DNA from 2 places in the Mesorhizobium sp. B2-3-10 genome. Region 2 is predicted to be linked to the other one. Evidence: predicted binding sites of a transcription regulator. Region 2 holds the regulator's gene; the other holds the start of a gene.
The links. Region 2 encodes PhoB, which activates phosphate uptake and scavenging genes when phosphate is short. Its sites were predicted from a motif close to TGTCATNNANCTGTCAT; they were not measured.

Region 1: a site for PhoB is predicted at 7,837-7,853, ahead of FJ943_RS26220 (RNA degradosome polyphosphate kinase). Genes of this name have one in related genera too.

The regions. Positions count from the first base shown of each region.
Region 1 is NZ_VFVT01000011.1:13,099-23,120, forward strand. Features, by position in the region: gene FJ943_RS26190 (LysR family transcriptional regulator) at 1-658, opposite strand, end outside; gene FJ943_RS26195 (cupin domain-containing protein) at 764-1,243, shown strand; gene fumC (class II fumarate hydratase) at 1,399-2,796, shown strand; gene FJ943_RS26205 (DoxX family protein) at 2,974-3,396, shown strand; gene FJ943_RS26210 (DoxX family protein) at 3,622-4,044, shown strand; gene ppx (exopolyphosphatase) at 4,045-5,580, opposite strand; gene FJ943_RS26220 (RNA degradosome polyphosphate kinase) at 5,580-7,772, opposite strand; gene FJ943_RS26225 (zinc-finger domain-containing protein) at 7,940-8,185, shown strand; gene FJ943_RS26230 (FAD-dependent monooxygenase) at 8,196-9,434, shown strand; gene FJ943_RS26235 (TIGR02117 family protein) at 9,453-10,022, opposite strand, start outside.
Region 2 is NZ_VFVT01000001.1:1,000,912-1,010,933, forward strand. Features, by position in the region: gene pstB (phosphate ABC transporter ATP-binding protein PstB) at 1-591, shown strand, start outside; gene phoU (phosphate signaling complex protein PhoU) at 617-1,324, shown strand; gene phoB (phosphate regulon transcriptional regulator PhoB) at 1,344-2,033, shown strand; gene FJ943_RS05115 (ROK family protein) at 2,036-3,271, opposite strand; gene xylF (D-xylose ABC transporter substrate-binding protein) at 3,538-4,578, shown strand; gene FJ943_RS05125 (sugar ABC transporter permease) at 4,815-6,167, shown strand; gene FJ943_RS05130 (ATP-binding cassette domain-containing protein) at 6,178-7,002, shown strand; gene FJ943_RS05135 (CHASE domain-containing protein) at 7,143-8,765, shown strand; gene FJ943_RS05140 (YMGG-like glycine zipper-containing protein) at 8,857-9,102, opposite strand; gene FJ943_RS05145 (hypothetical protein) at 9,185-9,511, opposite strand; gene FJ943_RS29545 (hypothetical protein) at 9,676-9,852, opposite strand; gene FJ943_RS05150 (sensor histidine kinase) at 9,986-10,022, opposite strand, start outside.

The DNA.
Region 1 (10,022 bases), on a different contig from region 2:
GCGCCTCGTCGGTGGAGCCCGACATCGAGCCGTCAATAGAGCGAAGAACGTGCGGCAGTTCGCAAAAAAGCTCAAGCGGAATAGGCTCGCCCCCTGCGATCCCCGCCAGTCTGATCGCAGCATTGTTTTGCGCCGCAATGATTGCGAATGGCGAATGGAACAGCGGTACGCTGGAGACCCAATCCAAGACCTCCAGCGGACGTTCGAGAGCCACATCGATTTCATCGTCCTGGAGCAGACGCGAAACATCGCCTCGCGCGCTATCGAGAAACCGTAACGACGCATGCGGCGCGATAGCCGCGACGCGCACCGCCAGTGTCGGCATCAGTAGCATGGAAAAGAAGTCCGCCCCCATGAGCGTGAAGGTTCGCTCAAGTTCCGCCGGATTGAACGAATGCGCCGAATGAAAGGCGCGTTCGATCTCGCGCAGTGCGGCGCGCACCGGCTCCGTCAGGCTTTCGGCGCGCGGGGTCGGCACCATGTCGTTGCCGCGCCGCACGAACAACTGGTCGTTGAGGACATGACGCAGGCGATTGAGCGCGGCGCTCACGGCGGGCTGGCTCAGCCCGATCTGCTCGCCGGCGCGCGTCACGCTTCGTTCGCGCAAAAGCGCGTCGAGCACCCTGACCAGATTGAGGTCGAGCGCATTTAAATTCATGGCATCAATCCGCCCCATACGATCATTGGATTTCCATCGGCGGCATGCACCTGATCAGATCCTTCCGACCGCGACCCGTCCGAAGGCAACAAAGGAGGAAGAACCATGACAATGACCGTCGGGACCATTACAGGCAAGGAACTCTTCTGGTTCAACAACACACTGGTTGCCATTCGGATATCGTCGGCGGAGGGCGAGGACGGCATCTGTGTCGTCGAGCACCGCATGCCCCATGGCGATTCTCCGCCGCTGCATGTGCATCGGCACGAAGACGAGGTGTTTCATATCCTAGAAGGACAGCTGCGCGTTCGGATCGACGGACAGGAGCGGGTCGCTGGTATCGGCGAGACCCTCATTGCGCCGAAAGGCCTGCCGCACACATACAGGGTCGAATCTCCAGAAGGTGCGCGCGCTCTGACCGTCACGCGCGGCCGCGGGTTCGAGACGATGCTGCGTCAGGCGAGCCGCCCCGCCGGACAGCCGGAATTGCCGCCGCTGTCCGAGCCGACGCCCGAGATGATCGAGGCTCTGGTGCGGATCTGCGCGGAAAATGGCATCGATATTGTCGGTTCGCCCTTGAGTTGAGAACGCGAAGCCGCCGATCTCTGCTCCGAGGGTTCCAGTGGGGAGATCGGAAGCATCTTCAACCGATTTGCATCCGCAGCCGCGTTATTCTCCGCTTGAAGCCATTTGTGCAACGCGATACGCCGTTGCCCAAATCGACAGACCGGAGCCTTGCCGTGAGCACGCCAAAGACGAGAACCGAAACCGACACGTTCGGCCCCATCGAGGTCGCCGCCGACCGTTATTGGGGCGCGCAGGCGCAGCGTTCCCTCGGCAATTTCAAGATCGGCTGGGAAAAGCAGCCGGCTTCGATCGTGCGCGCGCTGGGCATCGTCAAGCGGGCGGCGGCGGAAGCCAACATGGAGCTCAAGCGGCTCGATCCGGCCATCGGCAAGGCGATCATCGAGGCCTCGCAAGAGGTCATCGACGGCAAGCTCAACGACCACTTTCCGCTGGTGGTCTGGCAGACCGGTTCGGGCACGCAGTCCAACATGAACGCCAACGAGGTGATCTCGAACCGCGCGATCGAGATGCTGGGCGGCGTCATGGGCTCGAAGAAGCCGGTGCACCCCAACGACCACGTCAATATGAGCCAGTCCTCCAACGACACCTATCCGACGGCAATGCACATCGCCTGCGCCGAGCGGATCGAGCATGACCTGATTCCCGCTCTGCACCACCTGCACAAGGCGCTCGCCGCCAAGAGCCGGGACTTCAACCACATCATCAAGATCGGCCGCACCCACACGCAGGATGCCACGCCGCTGACGCTGGGCCAGGAATTCTCCGGCTATGCCGCGCAGGTCGCCTCCTCGATCAAGCGCATCGAGCAGACGCTGCCCGGCCTGCAGGAACTGGCGCAGGGCGGCACCGCCGTCGGCACCGGCCTCAATGCGCCGGTCGGTTTCGCCGAGCGGGTGGCCGATCGCATCGCCGCCATTACCGGCATCGCCTTCGTCACCGCGCCGAACAAATTCGAGGCGCTCGCCGCCCATGATTCCATGGTGTTCTCGCACGGTGCCGTCAACGCCGCGGCCGCGGCACTGTTCAAGATCGCCAACGACATCCGTTTCCTTGGCTCCGGCCCGCGCTCGGGCCTCGGCGAATTGTCGCTACCGGAAAACGAACCCGGCTCCTCGATCATGCCGGGCAAGGTCAACCCTACCCAGTGCGAGGCGATGACGCAGGTCTGCGTGCAGGTGTTCGGCAACAATGCGGCGCTTACCTTCGCCGGCAGCCAAGGCCATTTCGAGCTCAACGTCTACAATCCGCTGATGGCGTACAATTTCCTGCAGTCGGTGCAGTTGCTCGCCGACGCCTCGGTCTCCTTCACCGACAATTGCGTCGTCGGCATCGAGGCGCGAGAGGACAACATCAAGGCGGCTCTCGACCGTTCGCTGATGCTGGTGACCGCGCTTGCGCCCACCATCGGCTACGACAACGCCGCCAAGATCGCCAAGACCGCGCACAAGAAAGGCACGACGTTGCGCGAGGAAGCGTTGGCAACCGGACTGGTCAGCGAGGCCGACTATGACCGCCTGGTGCGGCCGCAGGACATGACACATCCGGGGTGAAGGCATTTTTCGGCGGGAGAATATCCTCACGCCAGCGCGTCGACCGACATGAATTTCCGCTTTTCACCGGTTCACAGAAACGTATTCCTGTGAACAATGTGTCGCCGGATAGGCAGCTTTGGTGAACAGTCGACATGCTCTATCTGACGGGGCATCAACCCCATCCGGAGAGCCACCATGTCCACAAACACCTCCTTCGCCGGCAGCGGCACCGCGTCCAACAGCTCTGTCACCATCCTTGTCGGCCGTATCCTGCTCGCGGTCATTTTCCTGCTTTCGGGATTCGGCAAGCTCACGGCCATTTCCGGCACTGCCGCCTATTTCGGCGGCCTCGGCCTGCCGGCGCCGACGGCGACGGCCGTCATCGTCGGACTGATCGAGCTGCTTGGCGGCCTTGCCGTCCTCGTCGGCTTCCAGACCAGGATCGCCGCCTGGGTGCTCGCGATCTTTACGATCGCGACCGGGCTGGTCGCCCACACCGGCTGGGCCGACCAGATGCAGATGATCCAGTTCCTCAAGAACGTCGCCATCACCGGCGGTTTCCTGCTGCTGGCCTCCTCGGGTCCCGGCGCGTATTCGATCGACGCCAAGCGCGGCTGAGGTTTTTTCCTCCCAAGGATCTGAAACGAGCGGCGCGGAATTTTCCGCGCCGCTTTTTCGTTGTGTGCTTACAGGCCTGTAGCACGTCGCGGCGAATAGGATTCGCCCGACCTGCTGTAAGCTTCTGGTTTTATGCATGTCGTTGTCCCGGACCAAGGACACTCCCGGGCGACATGCATTAGACTGCAATGGTCGCCGGCGACCGTGCCGGCAAGGGAGGGAGCCATGGGTCGCAGTGCATTGCTTCTGGTTTCGCGGCTGCTGTTTGCCGTGCTGTTCGTGCCGTCCGGCTTCCAGGCGCTCGCCAACATCGCCGGCACCACCAGCTATTTCGCCGGCCTCGGCCTGCCGCTGCCGGCGCTCGCCGCCTGGGGCACCGGCCTTTTCGAGCTGATCGCGGGACTGCTGATCCTCGTTGGTTTGCAGACGCGGATCGTGGCACTGCTGCTGGCCGGCTTCTGCATCGCGGCCGGCTATATCGGCCACTATGGCCAAGGCGCCGAGGATGCGGCGCTCGCCTTCCTGCACCAGCAGATGCTGATGAAGGATATCGCGATATCGGGTGGTTTCCTGGCGCTTGCCATGGCCGGCGCCGGCGCCTGGTCGGCCGATGGGCGCGGCTTCGGCATAGGCGCCGACGCGACTTGACTACTTCGCCGACACGCTCTGCCCGCCCTCGACCGCCAGCACCAGGCGACGGTTGGTGATGCGCGCCAGTTGCGCCAGCCGGCCGGCCGGGCGCTCGCCGTATAGGTCGGAGAGCGAGGCCGGCAGCACCAGCGCCAGCGCGCCGTTGGGGCGGCTTTCCCATTTCAGCCTCGGCATGATGCCGGGCATCGCGGCCGTCAGCAGATAGACCACGCGCATCATCGCTGCCAGTACGCGGGCGCGCTCCAGCAGGCGCGGCGGCGCCAACGCCCTGATTTCGGGCGCCACCAATTCATTGAAGACGCCATCGTGACGGTAGGCGTTGGTCAGCGCCAGGTAGGCGCGGCCGGGATGATCGACACCGATGAACGATGCATGCGCAATGATGTTGAGCGACTGCTTGCCGCGATATTCCGGATGAGCGCGCCAGCCGATATCGGCGAGCAGGCAGGCGGCATGGCGATAGCGCGCTTCGTCTACCGTCTCGTCGATGCCGAACGCCTTGAAGGCCTTGCCGGTCCATTCGACCAGGTCATGCGCGTGATGGACCGAACGCGAGCGCAAAAGCGCGAGTTCCTCGGCGGCCGAGATCAGCGGATCGGCCTTCTGCTCGGCCGCGTCGAGCAGCGAATAGAGGAAGCCCTCACGCACGCCTTGCGCCGAAACGACGATCCTGGACGGCTGCATCGCCGTCATGATCTCCTGCAGCACGAGAGCGCCATAGGGCAGCAGCGAGCGGCGGTTCTTGGAGACGCCCTCGATCCCCCTCACCTTTTCGACTTCGCCCCTGGCCACCTGCTTGAGGAAGTTCTGAGCGCTTTCGGCCGAAATTTCGTAGTGGTGCATGACGCCGAGCGGATAGTTGTTCATCTCCATATGCAGCCTGGCGAGGTTTCGCCAGGTGCCGCCAACAGCGTAGAAAGTCCTGCCTTGTCCGCCCTTCAAAAGCTTGGCCCGGGCCAGTTCCTGGCGCGCGATCTTCTGCGCCTGGACGAGCGAGTTCTTCGCCATGTCCTGCAGGCGCAGGCCGCCGAGCGGCAGCGTGATGCCGTCGCCGATCGCCTCGCCATCAATGTCTATAAGCTCCAGGCTGCCGCCGCCAAGGTCGCCGGCAATCCCGTTGGGCGGGTGGAAGCCGGAGATGACGCCGAGCGCGGAATAATGCGCTTCCTGGCGGCCGGAGAGCACACGGATTTCGGTCTTGAGCACATCCTCGGCACGATGGATGAAATCGGGACCGTTGATCGCCTCGCGGGCGGCGGCGGTTGCCAGCACGTACATGTGTTCGGCGCCTGCCTGGTCGGAGAGCGCGCGGAAACGGCGAAACTCCTCCATCGAGCGCGCCACCCCCTCGGGGTCCAGCTTCCCCGTCGACACGATGCCGCGGCCGAGGCCGGCCAGCATCTTTTCGTTGAACAGCATGGTCGGCGAGCGCGCCAGTCCCTCATAGACGACGAGACGGATCGAATTGGAGCCGATGTCGATGATGGACAGCGGTCGGCGGTCCTGCAGCCGGCCCTGGGAATTGGACAGCATCAGGTGGCGGCGTTCTTCTTGCGGCGCTTGAACTGCGCGATTCGCTTGGGCGCATGCGATTTCAGCGCGTCACCCCGTCCCGACAGGCTCGGATTGGTCATGAAATATTCCTGCGCGTTGAACGGTTCCTCACCCTCCTCCAGCACCACGCGCCGGGAGGTTCCATCTGCCAATACGTCGAAACTTTGCTGATTGTCCATGATGTTGCCCAGCATGATCTGGCCCAGAATCTGTTCATGCACAGTTGGATTGGTGATCGGCACCATGGTCTCGACGCGGCGGTCGAGATTGCGCGGCATGAGGTCGGCCGAGGAGATGTAGACGATCGCCTCGTCCGACGGAAGGCCATGACCGTTGCCGAAGCAATAGATGCGGCTGTGCTCCAGGAAACGGCCGACGATCGACTTGACCCTGATGTTCTCCGACAGGCCCGGCACCTGCGGCCGCAGGCAGCAGATGCCGCGCACGACGAGGTCGATCTCCACTCCGGCGCGGCTGGCATCGTAGAGCGCGTCGATGATGATGGGATCGACGAGCGCGTTCATCTTCATCCAGATACGCGCCGGCCGTCCCTCCAACGCATGGGTGACCTCGTCCGAAATGTGCTGGAGGATGCGGTTCCTCAGCGTGAACGGCGAGATCGCCAGCCGCATCTCGGCGGTCGGCTCGGCATAGCCGGTGATGAAATTGAACAATTGGGCGACGTCGCGGGCGATCGTCGGATCGGTGGTGAAGAAGGACAGGTCGGTGTAGATGCGCGCGGTGACCGGGTGGTAGTTGCCGGTGCCGAGATGGACGTAATTGCGCAGCTTGCCGTCCTCGCGCCGCACCACCAGCGACATCTTGGCGTGGGTCTTGAGTTCCAGGAACCCGAACACGACCTGCACGCCGGCGCGTTCGAGATCGCGCGCCCAGCGAATGTTGGCCTCCTCGTCGAAACGCGCCTTGAGCTCGACCAGCGCCGTTACTGACTTGCCGGCTTCGGCCGCGTCGACCAGAGCACGCACGATTGGGCTGTCGTTGGAGGTGCGATAGAGCGTCTGCTTGATCGCCACCACTTCGGGGTCGGCCATCGCCTGGCGCAGGAACTGCACCACCACGTCGAACGACTCATAGGGGTGATGGACGACGATGTCCTTCTCGCGAATGGCGGCGAAACAGTCGCCGCCATGCTCGCGGATACGCTCGGGAAAGCGTGGGTTGTAGGGGATGAATTTCAGGTCGTCGCGGGGAACGGAGACGATCTCGGAGATCTGGCTGAGTGCCAGCGGCCCGGTGAGCACGCTGATGCGGCTCGACGAGACGCCAAGCTCGCCGGCGACGAAATCGCGCAATTCCCCAGGCATCAGCTTGTCGAATTCGATGCGGATGACGGAGCCGCGGCGGCGGCGCTTCAGCGCCGTTTCGAACAGGCGCACGAGATCTTCCGATTCCTCTTCGACCTCGATGTCGCTGTCACGAATGATGCGGAACGTGCCGGAGCCCTTGACCTCGTAGCCGGGGAAGAGCTTGCCGATGTAGAGGCCGACCGCCTCCTCCAGCGGAATGAAGCGGACATGGTGCTTGCGGTCCGGCAGGCGGATGAAGCGCTTCAGCGCCACCGGCAGGCGCAAGAGCGCGCTCATCTCCTCGCCATTCTTGCGATGGCGAAGTTGCAGCGCCATCGAGAAGCCGAGATTGGGAATGAACGGGAACGGATGCGCCGGGTCGATCGACAGCGGGGTCAGCACGGGAAACACCTGCTCCTGGAAATGGTCTTCCAGCCAGACCTTCTCGTCCTTTGTCAGCGCGTCGCGGGTGATGGTTTCGATGCCTTCCTTGTTGAGCAGCACCGTGAGGGCCGACAGGCTCTTCTGCTGGTCCTCCTGCAGCCGCTCGACCTCACGCAGCAATTGTTCGAGCTGCTGTTCGGGAGTGCGTCCGTCCGGGCTCTTCAGCACGATCCCCTCGCGCACCTGGCCTGCAAGACCGGCGACGCGCACCATGAAGAACTCGTCGAGATTGGCGGCCGAGATCGACAGGAAGCGGACGCGCTCCAGCAGCGGGTGATGGGTGTTCAGCGATTCCTCGAGAACGCGGCGATTGAACTGCAGCCAGGAGAATTCGCGGTTGACGAAGCGGTCCGGATTGCCTTCCGGGCTCGCTGCCGCGACATTGTTGAATTCGCTCTGTACCGGCTTCAGTTCGTTCATGATTCCTGCTCTTCCGCACGCCTCAGCCGGTTAACCGGCTTAACTTATCCTGTGGCAGGCTTTTGCGACAGTTCTCTGACAGGCTTTTGCGACAGTTTGATTTCATCGAACTTGCAAACAGACTTGATATGATCCAGATGCAGAGAGACTGCGTTAAGGAGACGATGATGGCAGGCGGTTCCATTCCCCATTTCCAGAACGATGCGGGCCATCCGGCGATCGACATCGGAGTCAAGGAATTCATGTGCACGGGCGCCAACCCGCCTTTCGACCACCCGCATGTTTTTCTCGACATGGGCGACGACAATGAGAAAGTCTGCCCCTACTGCTCGACCCTCTATCGCTATTCGCCGAAGCTGAAGGCGACCGAAACGCTGCCGGCGGGCTGCCTCTACATCGACCAGGCCGCCTGACCTTCCGATCATGAGCGAGACGCGGTCCCGGCAGGTCATGATCGCCGGGGCTGGCATCGCCGGGCTGACAGCGGCGATTGCCTTTGCCGAACGCGGCTATTCCGTGAGGGTGGCCGAACAGGCGCAGCGTCTCGAAGCGGCGGGCGCCGGCATCCAGCTCTCTCCTAACGCGACCCGCATCCTTCGCCAGCTTGGCGTGCTCGACACGCTTCTTGCCAATGCCGTCCAGCCGGAAGCCGTGGTGCTGAAGGACGCCGCGAGCCTGCGCCAACTGGCACGCGTGCCGCTTGGCGGAGCCGGCGAGGAACGCTGGGGGGCGCCCTATCTCGTGGCGCACCGGGCGGATCTGCAAGACGCCCTGATGGCGCGCGTTGCGCAACTGCCCGACATCCATCTCACCACCGGCGCGCAGGTCAGCAGCGTGGCCTCCGGTTCATTCGTTATCACCAGGACAGACGGGGTCGGCCGCAGGGTCATCGATACCCAAGGATCTCTGCTGGTCGGCGCCGATGGCGTCTGGTCAGCGGTGCGGAGGTTTGCCAGTCCAGGCAGCGGAGCCGGCTTGGCGAACAGCCATTTCTCCGGCGAACTGGCTTGGCGGGCGACGGTGAGCGCAGACAACGAGGCGGGGCGAGCCTTCACCGCGATCGGCTCCCCTGACTGCGTCACCACCTTCCTGCATCCCGGCTTTCATTTGGTCGCCTACCCCGTGAGCAGGGGTAGCGCCTTCAACCTTGCCGCCTTCACCCGGGGCGAGCGCATCGCCGACGGGTGGTCACGCCACGCCGATCCCGCCATCCTTTCAGGCGCCATGCGCCGCTCCGCGCCGGGGCTGGCGCGTTTGGTGGAACTCGCTGGCCCGTGGACCGCCTTTCCTATCCACACGGTCGAACAGCGACGCTGGACCATGCCCGAAGGCATCGCGCTGATCGGCGACGCCGCGCATGCGATGACGCCGTTCGCGGCGCAAGGTGCTGCCATGGCGATCGAGGATGCCGCGACGCTGGCCAGCCTGGTCGCCGACATCCCCGGCGACCTGACGCAAAGCCTCATCATCTGGGAGAACCTGCGGCGGTCGCGCATCGCCAAGGTCATCCGTCGCGGCGCGCTCAACCGGCTTGCTTGGCATGCCCGAGGCCCCGTGGCGTTGGCCCGCAATCTGTTTCTGGCGGCACGACCGGGAGAGAAGCTCGCAGCCGATCTGGACTGGCTTTACGGGTGGGAGCAGCAGCGGATCATCCGTCGCTGAAAGGAGCCCGTGGCAAAGCTAATTATACAGCCGCATCGACAGCCCAAGCGAAACCGGCAGCGGGTTCCACCAGCCGGTGCGCAGGCCGGCAGCGCGCAGTGCCGCCGCCGTCCAGGTGTTGCAACCGATCAGCGCGTTGAAATGGCCATTGGCCTCATAAAAGCGATCGAAATTGGAGTAGGCGGCATTGTCGATGACGATCGGACCGTTCGGCCCCTCTTGAAAGCTCGCTTCGATGAAATCAAGCAATGCGGCAAAACGGTCTTCGCCCACGTCGAAGCCGGCGACATCGGGGTGCGGCTCGGGAATATTGCCGGCGACGGCGACATGCATCACCGACGCATCGAGCGTCAAAGCCTTGAACGCGGGCAGCGCCTTCAATTGCGACCATGTCGGCGTTTCCAGGTAGAAGGCGCGCCCACCCCAGCCGAAGACGAGGTAGCGCACTTCGGGCGCGTCCGATGGCAGGCCGACATCGGCAAGGAAACGAAAGCGCCGGCGCACCTCGTCGTCCACGGGAATGGCGATGTCGGTGTGGATCGGATTTTTCAGCACCAATATGTGCCGGATGCCCTCGCCCGCTGCGGC
Region 2 (10,022 bases):
CTCTACCCCAAGCAGACCGCCGAGGGTCAGGTGCTGCTCGACGGCCAGAACGTTCTCGACCGCTCGCAGGACCTCAACCTGTTGCGCACCAAGATCGGCATGGTGTTCCAGAAGCCGACGCCGTTCCCGATGTCGATCTATGAGAATATCGCCTTCGGCGTCAGGCTCTATGAGAAGATCGGCAAGGCCGAGATGGACGGCCGTGTCGAGCAGGCGTTGAAACGCGCCGCGCTGTGGAACGAGGTCAAGGACAAGCTCAATGCCAGCGGCCTCAGCCTGTCGGGCGGCCAGCAGCAGCGGCTTTGCATCGCCCGCACCGTGGCGGTCAAGCCGGAGGTCATCCTGCTCGACGAACCGGCCTCGGCGCTCGACCCATTGTCGACCGCCAAGATCGAGGAATTGATCGACGAGTTGCAGGCCGACTACACGATCGTCATCGTCACCCACAACATGCAGCAGGCCGCGCGCGTCTCGAAGCAGACGGCTTTCATGTATCTGGGCGAGCTGGTCGAATTCGACAAGACCGAGAAGATCTTCACGTCGCCTCGCGAGAAGCGCACGCAGGACTACATCACCGGCCGCTTCGGCTGATCTCACGCATACGAGGACCAGGATCATGGCCGAACACACAGTCGCAGCCTTCGACGAGGATCTCGGACAGATCAGCAAGCTGATCAGCGACATGGGCGATCTCGCCGGCACGATGGTCGGCGGCGCCACCAAGGCGCTGCTGAATTCCGACAACGCGCTGGCACAGCGCGTCGTCTCCGACGACGCCATCATGGACGCGCGCCAGCGCGAACTCGATGATCGCGCCATCACCCTGATCGCCAAGCGCCAGCCGATGGCCGACGATCTGCGTCATGTCGTCGGCTCGATCCGCATGGCGGGCGATCTCGAACGCATCGGCGACCTTGCCAAGAACATCGCCAAGCGCGTCGGCTCGGTAGGCCTCACCGCCACGCCGCGCGACTTGTCGCATTCCATCGACTCCATGGCGCAGCTGGTGCTGATCCAGGTGCAGGGCGTCGTCGAGGAATATGCGGCCGGCGATGCCGCCGCCCTCGCCAAGCTCAGGAATGACGACGAACGCATCGACGTCAAATACACTTCGGTCTTCCGCGAACTCCTGACTTACATGATGGAGGATCCCCGCAACATCACGGCTTGCACGCATCTTTTGTTCTGCGCCAAGAATCTCGAACGCATCGGCGACCATGTGACCAACATCGCCGAGAATGCGTATTATGTGCTGACCGGCACGCAACTGCCCGCCAACCGTCCGAAGCAGGACGAGACGGCGATGTCGGTGCCGGCGGCTTGACGGCAGGGATGATCGATCGATGATCGCGCCACGCATCATGGTGGTGGAGGACGAGGAGCCGCTGGGCGTGCTCCTCCGCTACAACCTGGAGTCCGAGGGTTACCAGGTCGAGGTGGTGACACGCGGCGACGAAGCCGAGATACGCCTCCAGGAAAACGTGCCCGACCTGCTGGTGCTCGACTGGATGGTGCCGGCGGTTTCCGGCATCGAACTCTGTCGGCGCCTGCGCATGCGGCCCGAGACGGAGCGACTGCCGATCATCATGCTGACGGCGCGCGGCGAGGAGAGCGATCGCGTGCGCGGCCTCTCGACCGGCGCCGACGACTATCTGGTCAAGCCGTTCTCGACGCCGGAATTCATGGCCCGGGTCAAGGCGCTGCTGCGCCGCGCCAAACCGGAAGTGCTGTCCAGCGTGCTCAAGGTCGGCGACATCGTGCTCGACCGCGAATCGCACCGGGTCTATCGCAAGAAGAGCGAGATCCGGCTCGGACCGACCGAGTTCCGGCTACTCGAATTCATGATGCGCCATCCCGGCCGCGTGTTCTCGCGCAGCCAGTTGCTCGACAATGTCTGGGGCGAGACGATCTACATCGACGAGCGCACCGTGGATGTGCATGTCGGCCGCCTGCGCAAGGCGGTCAACAATGGCCGCATGCCCGATGTGATACGCACCATCCGTGGCGCAGGCTACGCAATCCGCGAGGATTGAGATCAGGCCACGTTCTTGCCGGATCTCACCTGCACGCCCGGCGCGAAAATCTCCTGGTCGACGAAGGTGAGCGCGCGCATGGCGCAGCCCTCGCGGATCAGCGGCAATTCGTTCGGCTCTGTATCGAAGGAAATCGATTTCGAATGCTGGCCGCCGGCGGTCTGGGCGATGGCCTCGCGCAAGGCCGGCTCGATCAGATCGAAGGCGGCGGCGCTGACGCCGACCATCGCAACCGGCGCCGGATCGATCAGCGCGAACAGGCTGCCAAGGCCATAGCCCAGCGCCTCGCCGGCCTTGCGATAGGCCTCGCGCTCCGGTCCGTCTCTTTCGCGCGCCGTAGCCGCCAATGCGCGCATGTCGGCGTCGCTGACGTCGACCGGTTTGGCGTCCTCACCCAGCTGTCCTGCATTACGCCAGATGGCATAGTTGCCGGCATAGGCCTCGACGCAGCCGCGCCGCCCGCAGCGGCAGAGCGCGCCGCCGGGGCGATGGATCATGTGGCCGAACTCGCCGCCCGAGGAATGGGTGCCGGTGAACAGCTCGCCCTTCAGCACCAGCCCCATGCCGATGCCGTGCGAGAGCAGGATGGCGATGAAGTCGTCGCGGTAGCGCTCGGGGTCGCGCCAGCGCAGCGCCACAGCCATCATGTTGCAGTCGTTCTCCATGGTGGCGGGGATGCCGAATTCGGCTTCGAGTATGTCGGCGAAGGCAATGTCCGTCTGCGGCGTGATCGGCGACCACAGCATGGCGCGCGCCTCGGTGTCGGTGATACCCTGGATCGCCAGCGCGATGCGGGCGATGCTGGCGACGTCGAGGTCGGGATCTTCGAGGCGGCGGCGGACGATGGCCACGCATTCGCCGATCAGCGCCTCGCGGGACATGGTCAGCGTGTCCAGCCGGCGCTGCTCCTCCGATATCACCTGGCCGGCGTAGTCGATGACGGCGACGGAGAGGAAATTCAGCGACAGCACCACGGTCATGACCGCCGCGGCCTCGGGGTTGAGACCAAGGCCAACCTGCGGCCGGCCGCGTTTCAGTGAGCCGGCCTCGTTCGGCTTGCCTTCGCTCAGGATACCTTCGCCGATCAGGTCGGCTGATATCGCCGATATGGTCGAGTGGCTCAGGGCGGTGGTGGCGGCGATCTCGGTGCGCGAGGGCTGGCCACCCCGGCGCACGGCTCCAATCACCATTGCGCGGTTGCGCCGGCGCAGATCGTCGTGGCGGATTCCGACCGACATGATTTCCCTCCCCGTCGCCGCGGTTCTTGACGCCCCCTCGAACACCTCCGGCAACGGGTCGAATACTGGCAGAAGCGGCTGGGGCTGTCATTTATTTATTGCGGGGCTCGAAAAAAGGCTTCCGGCACCTCAAAATCCGTCAGAATCGATGTTGACAGTGTTCCGGCGATGGACCAGTGTTTTTTCGAGGCTCGAAAAAATTAGGGCCTTTGTGCCGGCCTTAGGGCCAGTTTGGTCGCGCCACACGCGGGCGCAGGGAGGATATCATGAAGAGATTCACAGTCGCCATTCTGGCGGGTGTCGCCATGTCGCTGACGCTGGCGTCGGTCGCGCAGGCAAAGGACAAGGTCATCGGCGTGTCGTGGTCCAACTTCCAGGAGGAGCGCTGGAAGACCGACGAGGCGGCCATGAAGAAGGCGATCGAGGCCGCGGGCGACAAGTACATTTCCGCCGATGCGCAGTCCAATCCCGGCAAGCAGCTGACCGATGTCGAGAGCCTGATTTCGCAGGGTGCCAATTCGCTGATCATCCTGGCGCAGGACGCGTCGGCCATCGGCCCGGCGGTACAGAAGGCGCTCGACGAGGGCATTCCGGTCGTCGGCTATGACCGCCTGATCGAGAACAAGGACGTCTTCTACCTGACCTTCGACAACAAGGAAGTTGGCCGCATGCAGGCCCGCGAAGTGTTCAAGGTGAAGCCTGAGGGCAATTACGTCTTCATCAAGGGCTCCGGCGCCGATCCGAATGCCGACTTCCTGTTCTCGGGCTCGATGGAAGTGCTGAAGGCGGCCATAGACAGCGGCAAGATCAAGAATGTCGGCGAAGCCTATACGGACGGCTGGCTGCCCGCCAACGCCCAGAAGAACATGGAACAGTTCCTCACCGCCAACGACAACAAGGTGGACGCCGTGGTCGCCGCCAATGACGGCACCGCCGGCGGCGTCGTCGCGGCGCTGACGGCGCAGGGGCTCGCCGGCACCGTGCCGGTCTCCGGCCAGGACGGCGACCACGCCGCGCTCAACCGCATCGCGCTCGGCACCCAGACCGTGTCGGTGTGGAAGGACGCGCGCGAACTCGGCAAGAACGCCGCCGAGATCGCCTCGCAACTCGCCGACAGCAAGAAGATGACCGACATCGCCGGCGTGAAGGACTTCACGACGCCTGGCGGCAACACCGTCAAGTCGCTGTTCCTGACCCCGGTGGCCATCACCAAGGACAATCTCAACCTCGTCATCGACGCCGGCTGGATCAAGAAGGACGAAGTCTGCACGGGCGTTGCCGCGGGCAGCGTCGCGGCCTGCAACTGAGCTTGATCGCCTGAAAAGTCGGAAACGCCGCGGCGTGGAACGGTCAGTGTTCTGAACACTGGCCGTTCCAATTTCCTTGTCTTCGCAATTCCGGACAAAAACCCTTACGCACTTTTCCTGGAATTGCTTCCAAGCCGCGGCGTTTTCCCGACAAGATTTGTGTTTCCGCCGCTGGCGGCTAACTTCTGGGCTCTGGTCCGGCTCCGCGTCAGACGGCAAGCCGCTGGGAGGACATCATGACCGACACGACCTCAACCTCGCAGGCCGATACGGCGCGTGCGTCGGAACTCGGCGCGGTCGCGCGTTTCCTGAAGGCGACCGAGATCGATACCCGCATGCTCGGCATGATCGGCGCGCTGCTGCTGATCTGGGTCGCGCTGCATGTGATTTCGAGCCTGCGTCTTGGTGTCAATCCGCTCGATTTCGACAGCCGCACGTTCCTCACGCCACGCAATCTGTGGAACCTGTCGGTGCAGACGTCCGCGGTCGCCATCATGGCCTGCGGCATGGTGCTGGTCATCGTCATGCGCAACATCGACCTGTCCGTCGGTTCCGCCGAGGGCTTGATCGGCATGGTCATGGGCTTTGCGCAGGTACATTTCCTGGTTCGGTTCGTAGGACTTGAACTCGGCAACCCATGGATCTGGGTCCTGGCACTGGTCATCGGTCTGGCGCTCGGGCTTTTGATCGGCGCCTTCCAGGGCTTCGTCATCGCCTATCTCGAAGTGCCGGCCTTCATCGTCACGCTGGGTGGCCTGCTGGTCTGGCGCGGCGCCGCCTGGTGGGTCACGTCAGGCCAGACGGTGGCACCGCTCGACGCCACGTTCCAGCTTATGGGCGGCGGACCGGCCGGATCGATCGGCGCCACCTGGAGCTGGGTCGTCGGCATCGTCGCCTGCCTGGCCGTCGTGTTCGCGCTGTTCAACGGGCGGGTCCAGCGCAAGCGCTTCCGCTTCCCCCTGCGGCCGATCTGGGCCGAGACGCTGCTCGGCGTCGTCACCTGCGCCGTCATCATGGGCGCGGTCTGGCTAGCCAACTCCTATCCATGGCCGATCGGGATCGTGAACCGGTACGCGGCCGCCAACAACATCACCGTGCCGGAGGGCGGGCTGTTCATCGCCCACGGCATCGCCATACCGGTGCTGATGGCGGTCGCCGTCGGTCTGGTCATGACCTTCATCACCAACCGCACCCGTTTCGGCCGTTATGTCTTTGCTATCGGCGGCAATCCGGAAGCGGCCAATCTCGCCGGCATCAACACGCGCTGGATCACCATGAAGGTGTTCATGATCATGGGCGTGCTGGCCACGATCGCCGCCGCCATTTCGTCGGCCCGGCAGAACTCGTCCACCAATGTGCTGGGAACATTGGATGAGCTGCTGGTCATTGCCGCGGCCGTCATCGGCGGCACCTCGCTTGCCGGCGGCTCGGGAACCATCATCGGCGCCATGCTCGGTGCATTGCTGATGCAGTCGCTGCAGTCGGGCATGGTGCTGCTCGGTGTCGATTCGCCGTTGCAAAGCATCGTCGTCGGCGCCGTGCTGGTCATCGCCGTCTGGCTCGACACCGTCTATCGCAAGCGGGTTTAGGGATACGACCATGGCTGACAAAACCGCTCCCGTAAGGGCCCTCACAACTGCGCTCACTGGCACGCCGCTGGTCGACATGCGCAACATCTCGATCGCCTTCGGCGGCATCCGCGCCGTCGACGACGCCTCGATCGATCTTTTCCCCGGCGAGGTCGTGGCACTGCTCGGCCACAACGGCGCCGGCAAGTCGACGCTGATCAAGATCCTGTCCGGCGCCTACAAGCGCGATGCGGGCCAGATCTTCGTCAATGGCGAGGAGGCAGCGATTTCCAACCCGCGCGACGCCAAGAAATACGGTATCGAGACGATCTACCAGACGCTGGCGCTGGCCGACAATGTCGATGCCGCCGCCAACCTGTTCCTCGGCCGCGAACTGATGACCGCCTGGGGCACGCTCGACGACGTCGCCATGGAGGCCGAGGCGCGCAAGGTGATGGGGCGGCTCAATCCCCGCTTCCAGCGCTTCAAGGAGCCGGTGATCAAGCTGTCAGGCGGTCAGCGGCAATCGGTGGCGATCGCCCGCGCGATCCTGTTCAATGCCCGCATCCTGATCATGGACGAGCCGACGGCGGCACTTGGGCCCCAGGAAACCGCCCAGGTCGGCGAGTTGGTCAGGCAGCTCAAATCCGATGGCATCGGCATCTTCCTGATCAGCCACGACATCCACGACGTGTTCGAGCTGGCCGACCGTGTCTGCGTGATGAAGAATGGCCAGGTGGTCGGTACCGCCCGCACGACTGACGTCACGCAGGACGAGGTGCTTGGGATGATCATCCTGGGCAAATGTCCTCCAGGTGCCATACCGGGGCCGGGCGCGCTGAAGATCGCCGCCTGAGGCCGGTCAGGCCGCTTCGGGCACGCCCCGTTGCCGGTCACGTGATATGCCAGTGATCACGATGGTGTGGCCTGACCATTGTGTTGGCCCGGCGACTTGCCCATAAAAGGTCCTGTTTTGCTCATGGACCGCATCATCCGTTGAAGAAGCTTTTTCCAATCGTCGCGTTCATTGCCGTTGCACTGATCAGCATGACCATGGCGGGGTTCGCTTATTTCGCGACGCAGGAAGCCGCCCGCATCAAGTTCGAAGGGGCGGCCGATGACGCCCTCAACCGGATCGAGAGCCGCATCGACCTGCACCTGTCGCTGCTGCGCTCGACACAGGCCCTGTTCGACGCACGCAACGGCGATATTTCCCAGAACGAGTTCAAGGCATTCTTCAAGGCGCTGGATGTCGACAACAATTTCGCCGGCCTGCGAGGCATCGGCTTCCTGCGGCTGGTCAGGACGGGCGACGAGGCAGCGGTGGAACGCGACACCCTCCACGATTTCGGCGCCAGTCATCCGGTCTATCCGGATACGACGCAGGCCTGGCGCACGCCGATCGCGCTTTTCGAGCCGCTCGATCCGTCCAACCAGACCATCATCGGCTATGACATGTTCAGCGAGCCGGTGCGGCGTGCGGCGATCGAAAAAGCCATGGCCGATGACCAGCAGCATGCGAGCGGGCTGGTGCAACTCGGCCAGGGCACGGGCGTGGCGCAGACTTTCACGGGCTTCCTGGTCTATGTGCGGCTCAATGTGGAAACCGCACCGGAGGTCATCAACGCATCGCGGTCCTCGACCGCCGGCTTTCTCTATGCGGCCTTTCGGGCCCGGGACCTGTTCCAGATCGCGCTCAGCCGTGCGCCGCTGCTGCCGGTCAACACCGAGATCTATGATGGAGCGGTGAACGGCGACAACCTGTTGTTCCGCTCGGAGACGCCACCGGCCTCATCCCTGGGAGACCGGCTGCTGGTCACCCGCAAGATGACCGTGGCGGGACGCCCTTGGACGGTATTGTTCAGGCCAACCAGCGCCTTCTCGCAACCCTCTTCGCGCGCCATCCCCGTGATGCTGGGGCTGTTCGGCCTGCTCCTGGCAGGCGCCATCGCGCTGGTGGCGCGCTATCAGGAGCGAGCCTATGACGCAGTGTCGGCCTTGCACGAGACGACGGAAAAAAGCCTGCTCGAAAAGGACCTGATGCTGCAGGAGATGAAGCATCGCATCAAGAACTCCATCACCAGGGTGCTGGCGATCGCGCGGCAGACGGCTTCGCGGGCAACCGACGTCAATGAGTTTTCCGCTTCCTTCTCGGCCAGGCTGCAGGCGATGGCCGCCTCGCAGGACATGTTGACGCGCTCGCGCTGGCAGAAAGCCGACCTTGCTGATCTGCTGCGCATCGAGCTTGGCCAGGTGTTCGGCAAGGAACTGCCGGACGGGCTCCTGTCAGGCCCGGAGGTGCTGCTCGATGAAACAACGACGCAGGCGCTTGGGCTGACCTTTCATGAACTCGCCACCAACGCGCTGAAATACGGCGAAGCCGGCAATTTCGTTGGCGCTCTCAAGGTGAACTGGTCGCTGGAAGGGCGGGGGCGCGAGCGGACGCTGGCGCTGAACTGGCGGGAGGCGGGGAAGAAGAGGGTAGAGGCGCCATCGCGGACGGGATTCGGCACCAAGCTGATCGATCTCAATGTCACGCGCGAGCTGCGCGGCACGATCAGACGCGATTTTCAGGCCGATGGCCTCAAGGTGGAAATCAAAATTCCACTGGCCGGCTGAAACCCACCCGTCAGCGGCCCTAGCGGCCGACTCCCAGCCACGAAAATCCGGAGGCCCAGGGGCCTCCGGATTTTGACTTGTTATCGCTGAATCAGTTGCAGCGGGCCGTGTAGATCCGGCCGCGATGGTCGCGATACTGGCAGTAGCCGTTGCGCAGGTTGCGAACCAGCAGGCCGGAACCGGCACCGACGGCCGCGCCGATCAAGGCACCCTTGCCGCCGCCGACCAACCCACCCACGCCCGCGCCGATCAAGCCGCCGCCGACGACGTCCTGCTCGGTCGAGGTACAGCCGCTGACGGCAACCACCGCAACCATGGCAATAAGTATTTTCCGCATAGAGTCACTCCTCACTTGTGTCCACACTTTGGTAAGCTCCAACCGCCATTTAGCACGAAACGACGGCCTTTGCTGCTGCAATTTATTGTTGGCTAAGGTCGTCTTTTTCTGGGCGGTTCGTGTTCGATGCCATGACGACGTTGGATACGGCCAACGAAGCGTCAAGACTACCATCTGGCCGCACCTTCCAGACAATCTGATCGTAGTCGTCCTCCAAGGCGGGATCGACCGCGAGGCATTTGGCGACGACATGCTGCGCCTGCCCCTGCACGTCGCCCATCGCGAAGGGGCGCTCAGCGGTGCATTCGTCAGCAGTCGCAAAAACACTGACAGGGACCTGCAATTCCCGACATTCGGCCATCGTGTTCGAGCAACCGATCACCAGCAACAACGCGGCTATGTGTTCCATGACAGATGTTCCTCTGGCCGCATTAACGGCCGGCATCGTCAAAAAGTTCCTGTCATTCCAACGGCGTTACGCGAATAGTTCGGAGAAAACCGCGGCTCCTCACGCCGCGGCGTTGGCCTGCCCGGCGACTTCAATTGGCGCGACGGAGAGGAGAGCAGATTTAGTCAGGTCAACTGCCAGAAAATGGCCAGCACCATGATCGCGGCCGCGGCAAGAACGATCCCCTTCATCAACCCCCTACCTGCTTCAGGGAGTGCCTCCATGGAGGGTTCGGATTCCAGAAATTCGCCCATCGAAATACGGGCGGCTTGTTCCAATCTGTTCATGTCGGCAATCGTCAAGACATTCCTCCCGTACCGTGCTTCGAGCCTGCCAACAATCTCCGAAGGCGGGGCAGGTTCCGACGGTATCTGGGAAAAACAGCATCCGCGCTTATGGTGAACAGCCGGTTAAGGATTGTTGTTTGCCAGGCTCTCACTGCGTCTCGAAATTGCTGTGCGGCACGACAAGG